3 regions of the Streptomyces sp. NPDC042364 genome follow, and region 2 is predicted to be linked to each of the others. Evidence: predicted binding sites of a transcription regulator. Region 2 holds the regulator's gene; each other region holds the start of a gene.
What was found. Region 2 encodes HrcA, which represses chaperone genes, less so after heat shock. Its sites were predicted from a motif close to TTNGCACTCNGNNNNNCNGAGTGCNAA; they were not measured.
Positions count from the first base shown of each region.

Region 1: groES (co-chaperone GroES) is a predicted target of HrcA. The motif match lies at 2,731-2,757, and genes of this name have one in related genera.
Region 3: groL (chaperonin GroEL) is a predicted target of HrcA. The motif match lies at 1,915-1,941, and genes of this name have one in related genera.

Region 1 is NZ_JBWKAJ010000010.1:225,482-230,321, reverse strand. Features, by position in the region: gene AC067N_RS21870 (RNA polymerase sigma factor) at 1-42, shown strand, start outside; gene AC067N_RS21865 (THUMP-like domain-containing protein) at 167-1,369, opposite strand; gene AC067N_RS21860 (polysaccharide deacetylase family protein) at 1,641-2,687, shown strand; gene groES (co-chaperone GroES) at 2,857-3,165, shown strand; gene groL (chaperonin GroEL) at 3,324-4,840, shown strand, end outside.
Region 2 is NZ_JBWKAJ010000003.1:39,753-44,592, forward strand. Features, by position in the region: gene AC067N_RS06770 (nitronate monooxygenase) at 1-167, opposite strand, end outside; gene dnaJ (molecular chaperone DnaJ) at 291-1,427, opposite strand; gene hrcA (heat-inducible transcriptional repressor HrcA) at 1,428-2,444, opposite strand; gene AC067N_RS06785 (MBL fold metallo-hydrolase) at 2,760-3,497, shown strand; gene AC067N_RS06790 (DUF3097 domain-containing protein) at 3,540-4,349, shown strand; gene hemW (radical SAM family heme chaperone HemW) at 4,390-4,840, opposite strand, start outside.
Region 3 is NZ_JBWKAJ010000005.1:335,004-339,843, forward strand. Features, by position in the region: gene groL (chaperonin GroEL) at 129-1,751, opposite strand; gene AC067N_RS13310 (cold-shock protein) at 2,134-2,337, opposite strand; gene AC067N_RS13315 (MoaD/ThiS family protein) at 2,801-3,076, opposite strand; gene thrC (threonine synthase) at 3,199-4,500, opposite strand; SAM riboswitch class I at 4,519-4,662, opposite strand; gene AC067N_RS13325 (glucosyl-3-phosphoglycerate synthase) at 4,794-4,840, shown strand, end outside.

The DNA of each region.
Region 1 (4,840 bases), on a different contig from region 2:
GCCGGCGAGACGGCGGGGGACGGCACCGGCGGCGCCCTGTGAACACCGGGCGGGACCGCGCCGGCGCGCCCCGGGGCACCTGAGCCGTGGTCGGGGCGCCACCGGGAAGTGATCGTCCGGACCTGCCACCCCACCGGCGGGGCCGCGTGGACGAGGACCGGTGTCCTCAGGCCGGGCGGCCGATCAGCATCGTCGGCGCGCCCGCCACCCGGGTGAGGAAGACCGTCGCCGATCCGGTGCCCTGAGGCTTCGGCAGGGCCTTGCGGCGCAGTTCCTCCGGCTCGACGGCCGACCCCCGCTTCTTCACGGTCAGGATGCCGATCCCGCGGTCGCGCAGCAGGGCCTTGAGCCTCTTGACGTTGAACGGCAGCTCGTCGGTGATCTCGTACGCCGTGGCGTACGGGGTGACGTGGTGCTCGTCGGCGGTGATGTACGCGATCGTGGGGTCGATCAGCCCACCGGTCAGGTCCGCGGCGACCTCGGCGACGAGATGGGCGCGGATGACGGCGCCGTCCGGCTCGTACAGGTACCGCCCGACCGGCCGGACCGGCGGGTCGGGCAGCATCGTGTCGGGGAAGGCCTGGATTCCGGCCCCCGAGGGGAGCAGCATCGCCCGCCGCGCCCCCGGCGTCCCGCCCGCGCGGAACCACAGCACGGCCTCCTTCACGTCCCCGCCGTCCGAGATCCACTCGGCCTCGGCCTCCGGCGGAATCGCCTCGTGCGGGACACCGGGTGCGATCTTGAGCGCGCCGAGCGGCGCCTTCAGCGCGGCCGAGACGGCCCACGACAACGGAGGGGAGTAGGCCTCCGGATCGAAGATCCGGCCACGCCTGGAGGAACGCCGGGCCGGGTCGACGAACACGGCGTCGTGGCGGGCCGTGTCCACCTCCGTCACATCCGCCTCGCGCACCTCGATCAGATCGGCCAGGCCGAGCGCGTCCGCGTTGGCACGGGCCGCCGCCGCGGTCAGCGGGTCGCGGTCGACGGCCAGCACGCGGATGCCGGCCCGCGCGAACGCGATCGCGTCCCCGCCGATCCCGCAGCACAGATCGGCGACCGACCGCACGCCGAGCGCCCGGAAGCACTCCGCGCGGTACGTGGCCACACTCGTCCGCGTCGACTGCTCGACCCCGTTCGGCGTGAAGAACATCCGCGCCGCGTCCTCGGCCCCGAACTTGGCCACGGCCCGCTGCCGCAGCCGCGCCTGGGCGATGGCCGCCGAGACGAGTTCCGCCGGGTGCCTGCGCCGCAGCCGGGTCGCCACGGCCAGCTCCCGGGCCGGTTCCACACCGCGCACCTCGTCGAGGAGGGCGCGGCCCTCGGGAGTCAGCAGGGGGGCGAGGGCGGAGTCGGGGGAGAGGTCGTTCACCGGGCCATTGTGGGCCACTCGGTGGACGGCGTGCCGGGTGGTGGGCGGTGTCAGCCGAAGCGGCCGTGCGCGCCCTGCGAGGATGCGGCGCCATGCGACTCGTGCGACGAGATGACGAAACGAGGGTGAAGCGGGCGAGTTTCTGCACACCGTGCGCGGCCGAGGCGTGCGGCCACCGGGTGACGGACCGCGGCTACGCACCGGCCCGCCCACAGGACCGCCCGTGACCGCCCGTGGCCTCCGCCCCTCGACTCGCCCCCCGACCCGCTCCTTGAGCCGTCCCTTCCCCCTCGCCCTGGCCGCCGCCACCGCCCTCCTCCTCACCTCCTGCGCCGCCCACCCGGCCCCGCGGCCCACCCCGCCGTCGGACGCGCCGGCGGCGAGGGCGACGGCGCCCTCGGCCCCCCGGCCGTCCGGCGACGAGCAGGCCGGCGTCCGCTCGGGGGGGCCGGGTTCCGATGGGAGCCGGGGCGGTTCCAGGGTGCCGGGCGCTGGTCCGGGCGAAGCCTCCGGCCCCGGCGCCCCCGCCGCCCGGCCGCCCGGCCGGACCACCCAAGGGCCCCGTCGCCACGCCCGGCCACCCGCGTACCGTCGCTGGGGGCTCGCCGCCCCGCTCGCCCGTGCCCCCGAGAACCCCGACCGGCCACCCGCGCCCCGAGCCGTACGCCCCGGCCTTCCTCCCGTCGTCGACCGTGTCGCGACCCGCGACAAGGTGGTGTTCCTGACGTACGACGACGGGGCGGAGAAAGACCCGCGGTTCGTGCGGATGGTGCGGGAGCTGCGGTTGCCGGTCAGCATGTTCCTCACGGACAGCGTCGTCGGCCCGGGCTACGGCCACTTCGCCCGGCTCCGCGCGGTCGGCGCCACCGTGCAGAACCACACCCTCGACCACATCGCCCTGCGCGGCCTGCCGTACGCCGGGCAGCGGGCCGAGATCTGCGGTCAGCAGGACAAGCTGAAGCAGCGCTTCGGAATCCGCCCCACCCTGTTCCGCCCGCCGTACGGCGTCTACGACACCACCACACTCCGCGCCGCCGCCGACTGCGGCATCGCGGCCGTCGTCCTGTGGCGCGTGTCCGCGCAGCACACCGGTCTCCGCCACGCCGCCGGCGAGCGCCTCCGCCCCGGCGACATCGTCCACGCCCACTTCACGGGCCCGGACCCGCGCAACGGCACCACCCTCACCGGGATGACCACGGGGCTCCTGCGCCGTATCCAGGAACAAGGCCTGACGGTGGGTCGTTTGGAGGATTACCTGCCAGGGGCGGAACCTCGCGGCAACCCGGGGTCCCGCACCACGCCACGCGGTCGCAATTAGCAGTCCGCTTGACCGAGTGCTAACCGCGGTCATAGTCTCAGGTCTGGCACTCCCCCCTGGAGAGTGCCAACTACGCGACGGGCAGGTCCGGCACCCGCGACGACGGATCCACCTGGTCGCCACCTCAGACAGTTAACCCCGTGAGATCTCCGAAGGGGGAGGTCGGATCGTGACGACCACCAGCTCCAAGGTTGCCATCAAGCCGCTCGAGGACCGCATCGTGGTCCAGCCGCTCGACGCCGAGCAGACCACCGCCTCTGGCCTGGTCATCCCGGACACCGCCAAGGAGAAGCCCCAGGAGGGCGTCGTCCTGGCCGTCGGCCCGGGCCGCTTCGAGAACGGCGAGCGCCTGCCGCTCGACGTCAAGACCGGCGACATCGTGCTGTACAGCAAGTACGGCGGCACCGAGGTGAAGTACAACGGCGAGGAGTACCTCGTCCTCTCGGCTCGCGACGTGCTCGCGATCATCGAGAAGTAGTTCACCTCTCGCGAGGCAGCCCCGCCGCCCACAGCGGCGCGTCACTTCGCGAACACATTGCTTTGAGCTGCGCCCCTGGCCCCCGCGACCACTAAAAAGCCGGGCGCCCGGGGCGCAGCCTGCATTCACCCGAGATTTCCGAGAGGGCTCCCGCTGCCATGGCGAAGATCCTGAAGTTCGACGAGGACGCCCGTCGCGCCCTCGAGCGCGGCGTCAACAAGCTTGCCGACACGGTCAAGGTGACGATCGGCCCCAAGGGCCGCAACGTCGTCATCGACAAGAAGTTCGGCGCCCCCACCATCACCAACGACGGTGTGACCATCGCCCGCGAGGTCGAGATCGAGGACCCGTACGAGAACCTCGGCGCGCAGCTCGTGAAGGAGGTGGCGACCAAGACCAACGACATCGCTGGTGACGGCACCACCACCGCCACCGTGCTCGCCCAGGCGCTGGTGCGCGAGGGCCTGAAGAACGTCGCCGCGGGTGCCTCCCCGGCCGCCCTGAAGAAGGGCATCGACGCCGCCGTCGCCGCGGTCTCCGAGGACCTGCTCGCGTCGGCCCGCCCGATCGACGAGAAGTCCGACATCGCCGCCGTCGCCGCGCTGTCCGCCCAGGACCAGCAGGTCGGCGAGCTGATCGCCGAGGCGATGGACAAGGTCGGCAAGGACGGTGTCATCACCGTCGAGGAGTCCAACACCTTCGGTCTGGAGCTGGACTTCACCGAGGGCATGGCCTTCGACAAGGGCTACCTGTCGCCGTACTTCGTCACGGACCAGGAGCGCATGGAGGCCGTCCTCGACGAGCCGTACATCCTCATCCACCAGGGCAAGATCGGCGCCATCGCCGACCTGCTGCCGCTGCTGGAGAAGATCATCCAGACCAACGCCTCGAAGCCGCTGCTGATCATCGCCGAGGACGTCGAGGGCGAGGCCCTCTCCACCCTCGTCGTCAACAAGATCCGCGGCACGTTCAACGCCGTGGCCGTCAAGGCCCCCGGCTTCGGCGACCGCCGCAAGGCGATGCTGCAGGACATGGCCGTCCTCACCGGCGCCACCGTCATCTCCGAGGAGGTCGGCCTCAAGCTCGACCAGGTCGGCATCGACGTGCTCGGCACCGCCCGCCGCGTCACCGTCACCAAGGACGACACCACGATCGTCGACGGCGCCGGCAACTCCGAGGACGTCCAGGGCCGCGTCGCCCAGATCAAGTCCGAGATCGAGAACACCGACTCCGACTGGGACCGCGAGAAGCTCCAGGAGCGCCTCGCGAAGCTGGCCGGCGGCGTGTGCGTGATCAAGGTCGGCGCCGCCACCGAGGTGGAGCTGAAGGAGAAGAAGCACCGTCTGGAGGACGCCATCTCCGCGACCCGCGCCGCGGTCGAGGAGGGCATCGTCTCCGGTGGTGGCTCCGCGCTCGTCCACGCCGTGAAGGTCCTCGAGGGCAACCTCGGCAAGGAGGGCGACGAGGCCACCGGTGTCTCCGTCGTCCGCAAGGCCGCCGTCGAGCCGCTGCGCTGGATCGCCGAGAACGCCGGCCTGGAGGGCTACGTCATCGTCTCCAAGGTCGCCGAGCTGGAGAAGGGCAGCGGTTACAACGCCGCCACCGGCGAGTACGGCGACCTGGTCAAGGCCGGCGTCATCGACCCGGTCAAGGTCACCCGCTCCGCCCTGGAGAA
Region 2 (4,840 bases):
TTGATCTCCTGGTACATCCCGTCGGCCGTCTTGTACCCGGCGGCCAGGAACCCCAGGCCCCCGGCCTCGGACACGGCGGCGGCCAGTGGCGGGACGGAGACACCGCCCGCCATCGGGGCCTGCACGATCGGGAGGGGAAAGAGATCGGTCAGTGCGGAGGAGGACATGGCCGCATGCTTTCACGTCCACGGACCGTCGCCGAATCGGGTGGGCGGACGGTCCGGCCGCGAGTGGTTCGTGGTGGAACCGCACGACCGGCCCTCACCCACCCGCAGCCGGACGACCCACGGTCAGCGCCCGTTGAACGCGTCCTTCAGCCGCGAGAACAGCCCCTGCTGCCCCGGCTGGAACTGCCCCGTCGGCCGCTCCTCGCCCCGCAGTGCCGCCAGCTGCCGCAGCAGCTGCTCCTGCTCGGGGTCGAGCTTCGTCGGCGTCTGCACCTCGACGTGGACGATGAGGTCGCCTCGGCCTCCGCCGCGCAGATGCGTGACACCGCGCCCGTGCAGCGGGATCGACTGACCGGACTGGGTGCCGGGCCGGATGTCGACCTCCTCCAGACCGTCCAGCGTCTCCAGCGGCACCTTCGTGCCGAGCGCCGCCGCGGTCATGGGGATCGTCACCGTGCAGTGCAGGTCGTCGCCGCGCCGCTGGAAGACGGCGTGCGGCAGCTCGTGGATCTCGACGTAGAGGTCACCGGCGGGACCGCCGCCGGGTCCGACCTCGCCCTCACCGGCGAGCTGGATGCGGGTGCCGTTGTCGACACCGGCCGGGATCTTCACCGTCAGCGTGCGCCGCGACCGCACCCGTCCGTCGCCCGCGCACTCGGGGCACGGGGTCGGGACGACGGTGCCGAAGCCCTGGCACTGCGGGCAGGGACGCGAGGTCATGACCTGGCCCAGGAAGGACCGCGTGACCTGCGAGACCTCGCCGCGGCCGCGGCACATGTCACAGGTCTGCGCGCTTGTGCCGGGGGCCGCGCCCTCGCCGCTGCAGGTGCCGCACACCACGGCCGTGTCGACCTGGATGTCCTTCGTCGTGCCGAAGGCGGCCTCGTCGAGGTCGACCTCCAGCCGGATCATCGCGTCCTGGCCGCGGCGCGTGCGCGACCGGGGGCCGCGCTGGGACGCCGTACCGAAGAAGGCGTCCATGATGTCCGAGAAGTTCCCGAAGCCACCGGCGCCGAAGCCGCCCGCGCCTCCGCCGCCCGCCTGGGACAGCGGGTCGCCGCCGAGGTCGTAGACCTGCTTCTTCTGCGGGTCCGAGAGAACCTCGTACGCGGCGTTGATCTCCTTGAACCGCTCCTGCGTCTTCGGATCGGGGTTGACGTCCGGGTGCAGCTCGCGAGCGAGCCTCCGGAACGCCTTCTTGATCTCGTCCTGGGACGCGTCGCGGCGCACGCCGAGTACGGCGTAGTAGTCCGTGGCCACTTAAGACTCCGCCAGGATCTGTCCGACGTACCGTGCCACCGCTCGTACCGCTCCCATCGTTCCCGGATAGTCCATGCGCGTAGGTCCGACCACGCCCAGTTTCGCGACTGCCTCGCCGCCCGAACCGTAGCCGACCGAGACGACGGACGTGGAGTTGAGTCCCTCATACGCGTTCTCGTGACCGATGCGGACGGTCATGCCCGAATCCCCCGCCTCCCCGAGCAACTTGAGGAGCACGACCTGTTCCTCCAGTGCTTCGAGGACGGGCCGGATCGTGAGGGGGAAGTCATGTCCGAAGCGGGTCAGATTGGCGGTGCCGCCGATCATCAGCCGCTCCTCGTTCTCCTCGACAAGGGTCTCCAGCAGCGTGGAGAGCACCGTCGAGACCGTACCCCGGTCCTCGACGTCGAACGCCTCCGGCAGGTCCTCGACCAGCCGGGGCACATCGGTGAACCGGCGGCCCGCGACCCGGCTGTTCAGCCGGGCGCGCAGATCCGCGAGAGACGTTTCTCCGAACGGCGCCGGGCAGTCGACCATCCGCTGCTCCACCCGGCCGGTGTCCGTGATCAGCACGAGCATCAGGCGGGCGGGGGCCAGCGACAGCAGTTCCACGTGCCGCACCGTCGATCGGGTGAGCGACGGGTACTGCACGACGGCGACCTGGCGGGTCAGCTGGGCGAGCAGCCGCACGGTCCGCGCGACCACGTCGTCCAGGTCGACGGCGCCGTCCAGGAAGTTCTGGATGGCGCGCCGCTCGGGCGCGGTCATCGGCTTGACACCGGCCAGCTTGTCGACGAAGAGCCGGTATCCCTTGTCGGTGGGGATGCGGCCCGCGCTGGTGTGGGGCTGGGCGATGTAGCCCTCGTCCTCCAGCGCCGCCATGTCGTTGCGGACCGTCGCCGGGGACACGCCGAGGTTGTGCCGCTCGGTGAGGGCCTTCGACCCCACCGGCTCCTCGGTGCCGACATAGTCCTGGACGATGGCGCGCAGCACCTGGAGCCTGCGTTCACTGAGCATTCGCGCACACCTCCAGCTCGTCTCCGCGCGACTTCCCCCTTGGCACTCGCCCGCGGCGAGTGCCAACACTCCCCGCCCAGTGTACGGCGGTGGGGTACGCCCCCGGCAAGGCCGGTCCAGCCATGTCGTGCCGAGGTGTACCGACCTGTCCGGCGATGTCGCACCGCTTTCCACCGACGGGTCCGGGCCCTTCGCGTGGCCGGCCGGCCACGCGGAGGGTGATGAGGAACACGGGGTGGCAGGGGCGGGAAGGTGCCGGGCGCCGCGGACACCGTACGGGGCACGGGCACGGCCACTGGGGGCTAGCTTCGGGTCATGACGGTGACTTGGAAAGAGTGCGGGTGGGAGGGTTTGGCGCCGCGGGTCGGACGGTGCCGCCTCCCCGGCTGGGACTGCACGGTGGGGCTGGTGGTCGGGGACGGCGCGGCCCTGATGATCGACGCGGGTTCGAGCCTGCGGGAAGGCGCGCGGTTGCGCGGCCAGGCGCGTGAGCTGCTGGGCGGCACCCGTGTGACACATCTCGCGCTCACCCACTCCCACTTCGACCATGTCTTCGGTGCGTCCGCGTTCTCCGGGGTGGAGGTCTTCGGCGCGGTGGGCCTGGACGGCGTCCTGGACGGCGGGCGGGACGGGCTGCGCGCCGACGCCGTGCGTCACGGGCTGCCCGTCGAGGACGCCGCCGAGGCGGCCGACCTGCTGGTACGCCCCCGTCATCACGTCTCGGGCGAGTGGACCCTGGACCTGGGCGACGGCCCCCAGGTGCTGCTGGCGAACGTCGGCCCCGGTCACACGCCCCACGACCTGGCGGTGCTGGTGCCCGGCTCGCCCACCGCCCCCGAGATCGTCTTCTGCGGGGACCTGGTGGAGGAGTCCGGCGAGCCCCAGGCCGGTCCGGACGCGGTCCCGTCCCACTGGCCGGCCGCCCTGGACCGGCTGCTGGAGCTGGGCGGCGAGGACGCGCTGTACGTGCCCGGGCACGGGGCGGTGGTCGACGCGGCGTTCGTACGGGCCCAACGCGATGCGCTCGCACGCCGCTTCGGCGTGTCGGGCTGAGCACGGGGGATTCCGGGCGCGGGTTCTCCTATCGTCATCCGAATGCGCCAGTACTCTCCGGACCTGACCCCGCCGTGGAAGAAGCCCAAGCCGGTTCCCGAGGTCCCGGCCGATCCGGGCCTGGTGGTCGAGGAGGCCGACACCGGTTTCTGCGGCGCGGTGATCCGCTGCGAGGCGGGCACGGTGACCCTGGAGGACCGCTTCGGCAAGCACCGGGTGTTCCCGCTGGAGCCGCGGGGGTTCCTGCTGGAGGGGCGGGTGGTGACGCTGGTGCGCCCCTCGTCCGCCGCTCCGCCCCGTCCGACCCGTACCGCGTCCGGCTCGGTCGCCGTCCCCGGCGCCCGCGCGCGGGTGGCCCGCGCCGGCCGCATCTACGTGGAGGGCCGCCACGACGCCGAACTGGTCGAGAAGGTCTGGGGCGACGACCTGCGGATCGAGGGCGTGGTGGTGGAGTACCTGGAGGGTGTGGACGACCTTCCGGCGATCGTCGCGGACTTCGCCCCCGGCCCCGACGCGAGACTCGGCGTCCTGGTCGACCACCTGGTCCCCGGCAGCAAGGAGTCCCGCATCGCCGCGTCCGTGACCGGCGAACACGCCCTGGTCGTGGGCCACCCCTACATCGACGTCTGGGAGGCGGTGAAGCCGTCGTCCCTGGGCATCGAGGCGTGGCCGCGGGTGCCCCGCGGGCAGGACTGGAAGACGGGGGTGTGCCGGGCCCTGGGATGGCCGGAGAACACCGGTGCGGCGTGGCAGCGGATCCTGGGGAGTGTGCGGTCCTACAGGGATCTGGAGCCGGCGCTGCTGGGACGGGTGGAGGAACTGATCGACTTCGTCACGGACGGCGAAGGGTAGGCGGTCGGTCCACAACAGGCCGGACGGCGACCGGCAGTGGTCAGTCCACGAGGTCGCGGACCACCGCGTCGGCGAGGAGGCGGCCCCGCAGGGTCAGGACCGCGCGACCCGCGTCGTACGGCCCCCGCGCCAGCAGCCCGTCGGTGAGCGCCCGGTGTGCGGCCGCGCGCCCGTCCTCCCGCAACAGGTCCAGCGGCACACCTTCGCGCAGCCTCAGCTCCAGCAGGATCCGCTCGACCCGGCGGTCCTCGTCCGACAGCAGTTCACGTCCCGCTCCCGGCGACCTCCCGGCGGCCAGCGCCGCCGCGTACGCCCCGGGGTGCTTGACGTTCCACCAGCGCACGCCGCCGACATGGCTGTGCGCGCCCGGCCCCGCGCCCCACCAGTCGGCGCCCCGCCAGTACAGCTCGTTGTGCAGACACCGGCCCGCGTCGGAGGTCGCCCAGTTGGAGACCTCGTACCAGTCGAAGCCGGCGGCCGACAGCATCTCC
Region 3 (4,840 bases), on a different contig from region 2:
ACTGAGGACCGGCGGCTTGTGTGACCCCGGACACGCCCGAGGGCGGCACCCCCTGTCGGAACAGGGAGTGCCGCCCTCGGTACTGACGGACCGGGTCCGAACCTTCTCGCTACGAACTACGAGGAGGCTCAGAAGTCCATGTCACCGCCCGGCATGCCGCCACCGGCGGGCGCGGCGGCCTTCTCCGGCTTGTCGGCGATGACGGCCTCGGTGGTGAGGAACAGCGCGGCGATGGACGCGGCGTTCTGCAGGGCGGAACGCGTCACCTTCGCCGGGTCGATGATGCCGGAGGCGATCATGTCGACGTACTCACCGGTCGCGGCGTTCAGGCCGTGGCCGACCTGGAGGTTGCGGACCTTCTCCACGACGACGCCGCCCTCGAGACCACCGTTGACGGCGATCTGCTTGAGCGGGGCCTCCAGGGCGAGCTTCACGGCGTTGGCGCCGGTCGCCTCGTCACCCTCCAGCTCCAGCTTCTCGAAGACCTGGGAGGCCTGGAGCAGGGCCACGCCACCACCGGCGACGATGCCCTCCTCGACGGCCGCCTTCGCGTTGCGGACGGCGTCCTCGATGCGGTGCTTGCGCTCCTTGAGCTCGACCTCGGTCGCGGCACCGGCCTTGATGACGGCCACGCCGCCCGCGAGCTTCGCCAGGCGCTCCTGGAGCTTCTCGCGGTCGTAGTCGGAGTCGCTGTTCTCGATCTCGGCGCGGATCTGGTTCACGCGGCCGGCGACCTGGTCGGCGGAGCCGGCGCCGTCGACGATCGTGGTCTCGTCCTTGGTGATGACGACCTTGCGGGCGCGGCCCAGGAGGTCCAGGGTCGCGTTCTCCAGCTTGAGGCCGACCTCCTCGGAGATGACCTCGCCGCCCGTGAGGATGGCGATGTCGCCGAGCATGGCCTTGCGGCGGTCACCGAAGCCCGGGGCCTTGACGGCGACGGACTTGAAGGTGCCGCGGATCTTGTTGACGACCAGGGTCGACAGGGCCTCGCCCTCGACGTCCTCGGCGATGATCAGCAGCGGCTTGCCCGACTGCATGACCTTCTCCAGGAGCGGGAGCAGGTCCTTGACGTTGGAGACCTTGGAGTTGGCGATGAGGATGTAGGGGTCCTCGAGCACCGCCTCCATGCGCTCCATGTCGGTGGCGAAGTACGCCGAGATGTAGCCCTTGTCGAAGCGCATGCCCTCGGTGAGCTCGAGCTCCAGACCGAAGGTCTGCGACTCCTCGACGGTGATGACGCCTTCCTTGCCGACCTTGTCCATGGCCTCGGCGATCAGCTCGCCGATCTGGGTGTCGGCGGCGGAGATGGAGGCCGTGGAGGCGATCTGCTCCTTGGTCTCGACCTCCTTGGCCTGGTCGAGCAGCGCACCGGAGACGGCCTCGACGGCCTTCTCGATACCGCGCTTCAGGGCCATCGGGTTGGCACCGGCGGCGACGTTGCGCAGGCCCTCGCGTACGAGCGCCTGGGCGAGGACGGTCGCGGTGGTCGTACCGTCACCGGCGACGTCGTCCGTCTTCTTGGCGACTTCCTTGACCAGCTCGGCGCCGATCTTCTCGTACGGGTCCTCGAGCTCGATCTCCTTGGCGATGGACACACCATCGTTGGTGATCGTGGGGGCGCCCCACTTCTTCTCGAGGACGACGTTGCGACCCTTGGGGCCGAGCGTCACCTTGACGGCGTCCGCGAGCTGGTTCATGCCGCGCTCGAGGCCGCGCCGCGCCTCCTCGTCGAACGCGATGATCTTGGCCATGTGAAGTGGTCCCTCCAGGACTGGGGGTGATTCCTTCGGACCGCGCCCGCGCCCGCGACGGACGGCTCGCCTGCCCCGTGGTTCCTTGCCCCACCTGGCCTGCGGGCCTCACCGACCCGGTCCTTCGTTGTCACTCTCACCTTCAGAGTGCTAACGCCAATGATTAGCACTCGGCATGGTCGAGTGCAAGCGCCTCCGGATGATCCGCAGGTGAACGCGCCCCTACGCGCCGGGTCGGCGCCCCGCCCGTGCGACCGCCGGCGGGCGACCCGGCCGGCGGCTCGACGGGCGATCCGGACACGCGGAAGGGTCCGCACCCCGAGTACGGGGCGCGGACCCTCCGAGAAGAACGAAGAACGTCGCTGCTAACCGGCGCGTTGCTTCAGCCTGCGAGACGGACCATGTCCGCCTGCGGGCCCTTCTGACCCTGCGAGATCTCGAACTCGACCCGCTGGCCCTCTTCCAGGGTGCGGTAACCGTCCATCTGGATCGCGCTGTAGTGGACGAATACATCCGCACCACCGTCGACCGCGATGAAGCCGTACCCCTTCTCCGCGTTGAACCACTTGACGGTGCCCTGAGCCATGCCTAACTCCCCTATTACTGGCCCTTGCACAGATCCACACTTCGCGGATCCGGGTCAGACCTCACCCCCCAACGGTTGGGGGTGTGCGCCGGAACGCGTCGACCGCGGCTGAATGTATCTGCCCAACTGCCGTCTGCAACAGGTCAATCGGACGAGAAAATCTGGACACGCCCGGTCGGGAATGTACGAACAATTCCGCTGACTTCAGGGCAAGTCGGGCCCCATAAAGGCCACAAAACGCGCAAAAGCCCTACAGACTTTGGCTACTTCATATAGGGCGTGCGGCGCGATTGGATATGCGTCCGGCATGAAATCAGAACGGCGATCGGACCGGGTTCCCCAACTGTACCGTGCTCAACCATAGAGAATTGCCCCCTCCGCTTCTCTCGCGGAGGAGGCAATTCGATGAACAATCCGTAATCAACGTTACCGACGGTTACTACCGGCGGGTACGGAACGGGGATCAGCCGCCGGCGACGGCGGGGATGATCGACACGCCCGCTCCGTCCGGCGTGGCCGTCTCCAGGCCCTGCTCGAACCGCACGTCGTCGTCGTTCACGTACACGTTCACGAACCGCCGCAGCTTCCCCTGGTCGTCGAGGACGCGCGCGGCGATCCCGGTGTGGTTCTTCTCCAGGTCCGCGATGACCTCGGCGAGGGTGGCGCCTTCGGCCTGCACCTCGGCCTGGCCGCCGGTGTAGGTGCGAAGGATGGTGGGGATGCGGACGCTGACGCTCATGACTTGTGACCTCCGGGTATGTGCGGGAGAGCTGGGGGCGCGGGGCTGTGGGGGATCTGCGGCCGCCGCCGGCGTGGGCGCGACCGGCCCCCGCAGGCCCGCGGACGAACGACTGACAGGCCTTACACGAGCCCGGCTTCACGGAACGAGTCGAGGTTGGGCCGAATGGTGGCCGTGAGCCCCGTCCCGGCCACCGCGTCCAGCGTCTTCAGACCGTCGCCCGTGTTGAGGACGACCGTCGTGAGCGCGGGGTCCAGCAGCCCGTTCTCGATCAGCTTCCTCGTGACGCCGACGGTCACGCCGCCCGCGGTCTCCGCGAAGATCCCCTCGGTCCGCGCGAGCAGCTTGATCGCGTCGACGATCTGCTCGTCGGTCACGTCCTCCACGGCACCGCCGGTCCGCCGGGCGATGTCCAGGACGTACGGACCGTCCGCGGGGTTGCCGATCGCCAGCGACTTGGCGATCGTGTCCGGCTTCTGCGGCCGGACGACGTCATGGCCGGTCTTGTACGCGACGGACACCGGCGAGCAGCCCTCGGCCTGCGCACCGAAGATCTTGTACGGCCTGTCCTCGACGAGACCGAGCTTGATCAGCTCCTGGAGGCCCTTGTCGATCTTCGTGAGCTGCGAGCCGGAGGCGATCGGCACGACCAGCTGGTCCGGCAGCTTCCAGCCGAGCTGCTCGCAGATCTCGTACGCGAGGGTCTTGGAGCCCTCGGCGTAGTACGGCCGGAGGTTGACGTTCACGAAGCCCCAGCCCTCGCCGGCCGGGTCGCCGATCAGCTCGGAGCAGAAGCGGTTCACGTCGTCGTAGTTGCCCTCGATGCCGACCAGCTCACCGCCGTAGACGGCGGCCATGACGACCTTGCCCTGTTCCAGGTCGTGCGGGATGAACACGCAGGAGCGGAAGCCGGCACGGGCGGCGGCGGCCCCCACGGCGCCGGCGAGGTTGCCGGTGGAGGAGCAGGACAGGGTGGTGAAACCGAAGGCGCGCGCGGCCTCCAGGGCCTGGGCGACGACGCGGTCCTTGAAGGAGTGCGTCGGGTTGCCGGAGTCGTCCTTGATGTAGAGCCCGCCAGTGACGCCCAGCTCACGGGCGAGGTTGTCGGCCTTGACGAGGTGGGTCCAGCCGGGGTTCAGGTTCGGCTTGCCGGCCACGTCGGCGGGGACGGGCAGCAGGGGCGCGTACCGCCAGATGTTCGCGGGACCGGCCTCGATCCGCTTGCGCAGCTCCTCCGTGTCGTACGCGGAGTAGTCGTACGCGATCTCCAGGGGGCCGAAACACTCCTCGCAGGCGAAGACCGGTCCGAGGGGGACGCGGTGACCGCACTCGCGACAGCTCAGGGCGGCGGCGGGGCCGAGGTCGACGCTCTTGGCGGCACCGTCGGTGGTCGTGGATTCGGTTGCAACTGTCTGCGCAGCCATGTGAGGCGAGGCCCTTTCTCCTCATCTTCCTCACGACGCATCTCGCCGTGAGACGGATTTGGCACCTTCCCTAGCCGGACCTCGCCACGGCGACGTGACAAGACAGCTGGAGGGTTGCCGGGGCTTCATCGGGCCGTATCCCTCTGCCCCTCTGGATGAGCGGTATTTGGTTGTATACGCACACGAGCACCGACATGCGATGGTCATCAGCGTTGTTCAAGACTGTAACCGAAGGCCAGGACAGTTGAGAGAGCCGTCCGAACCGCGAGATGAACGCAGAGGAGCCGCGCACTGTGCTGAAGGAAGTCGAGCGCTGGCTGAGCACCCGCTCCTGGTCCGT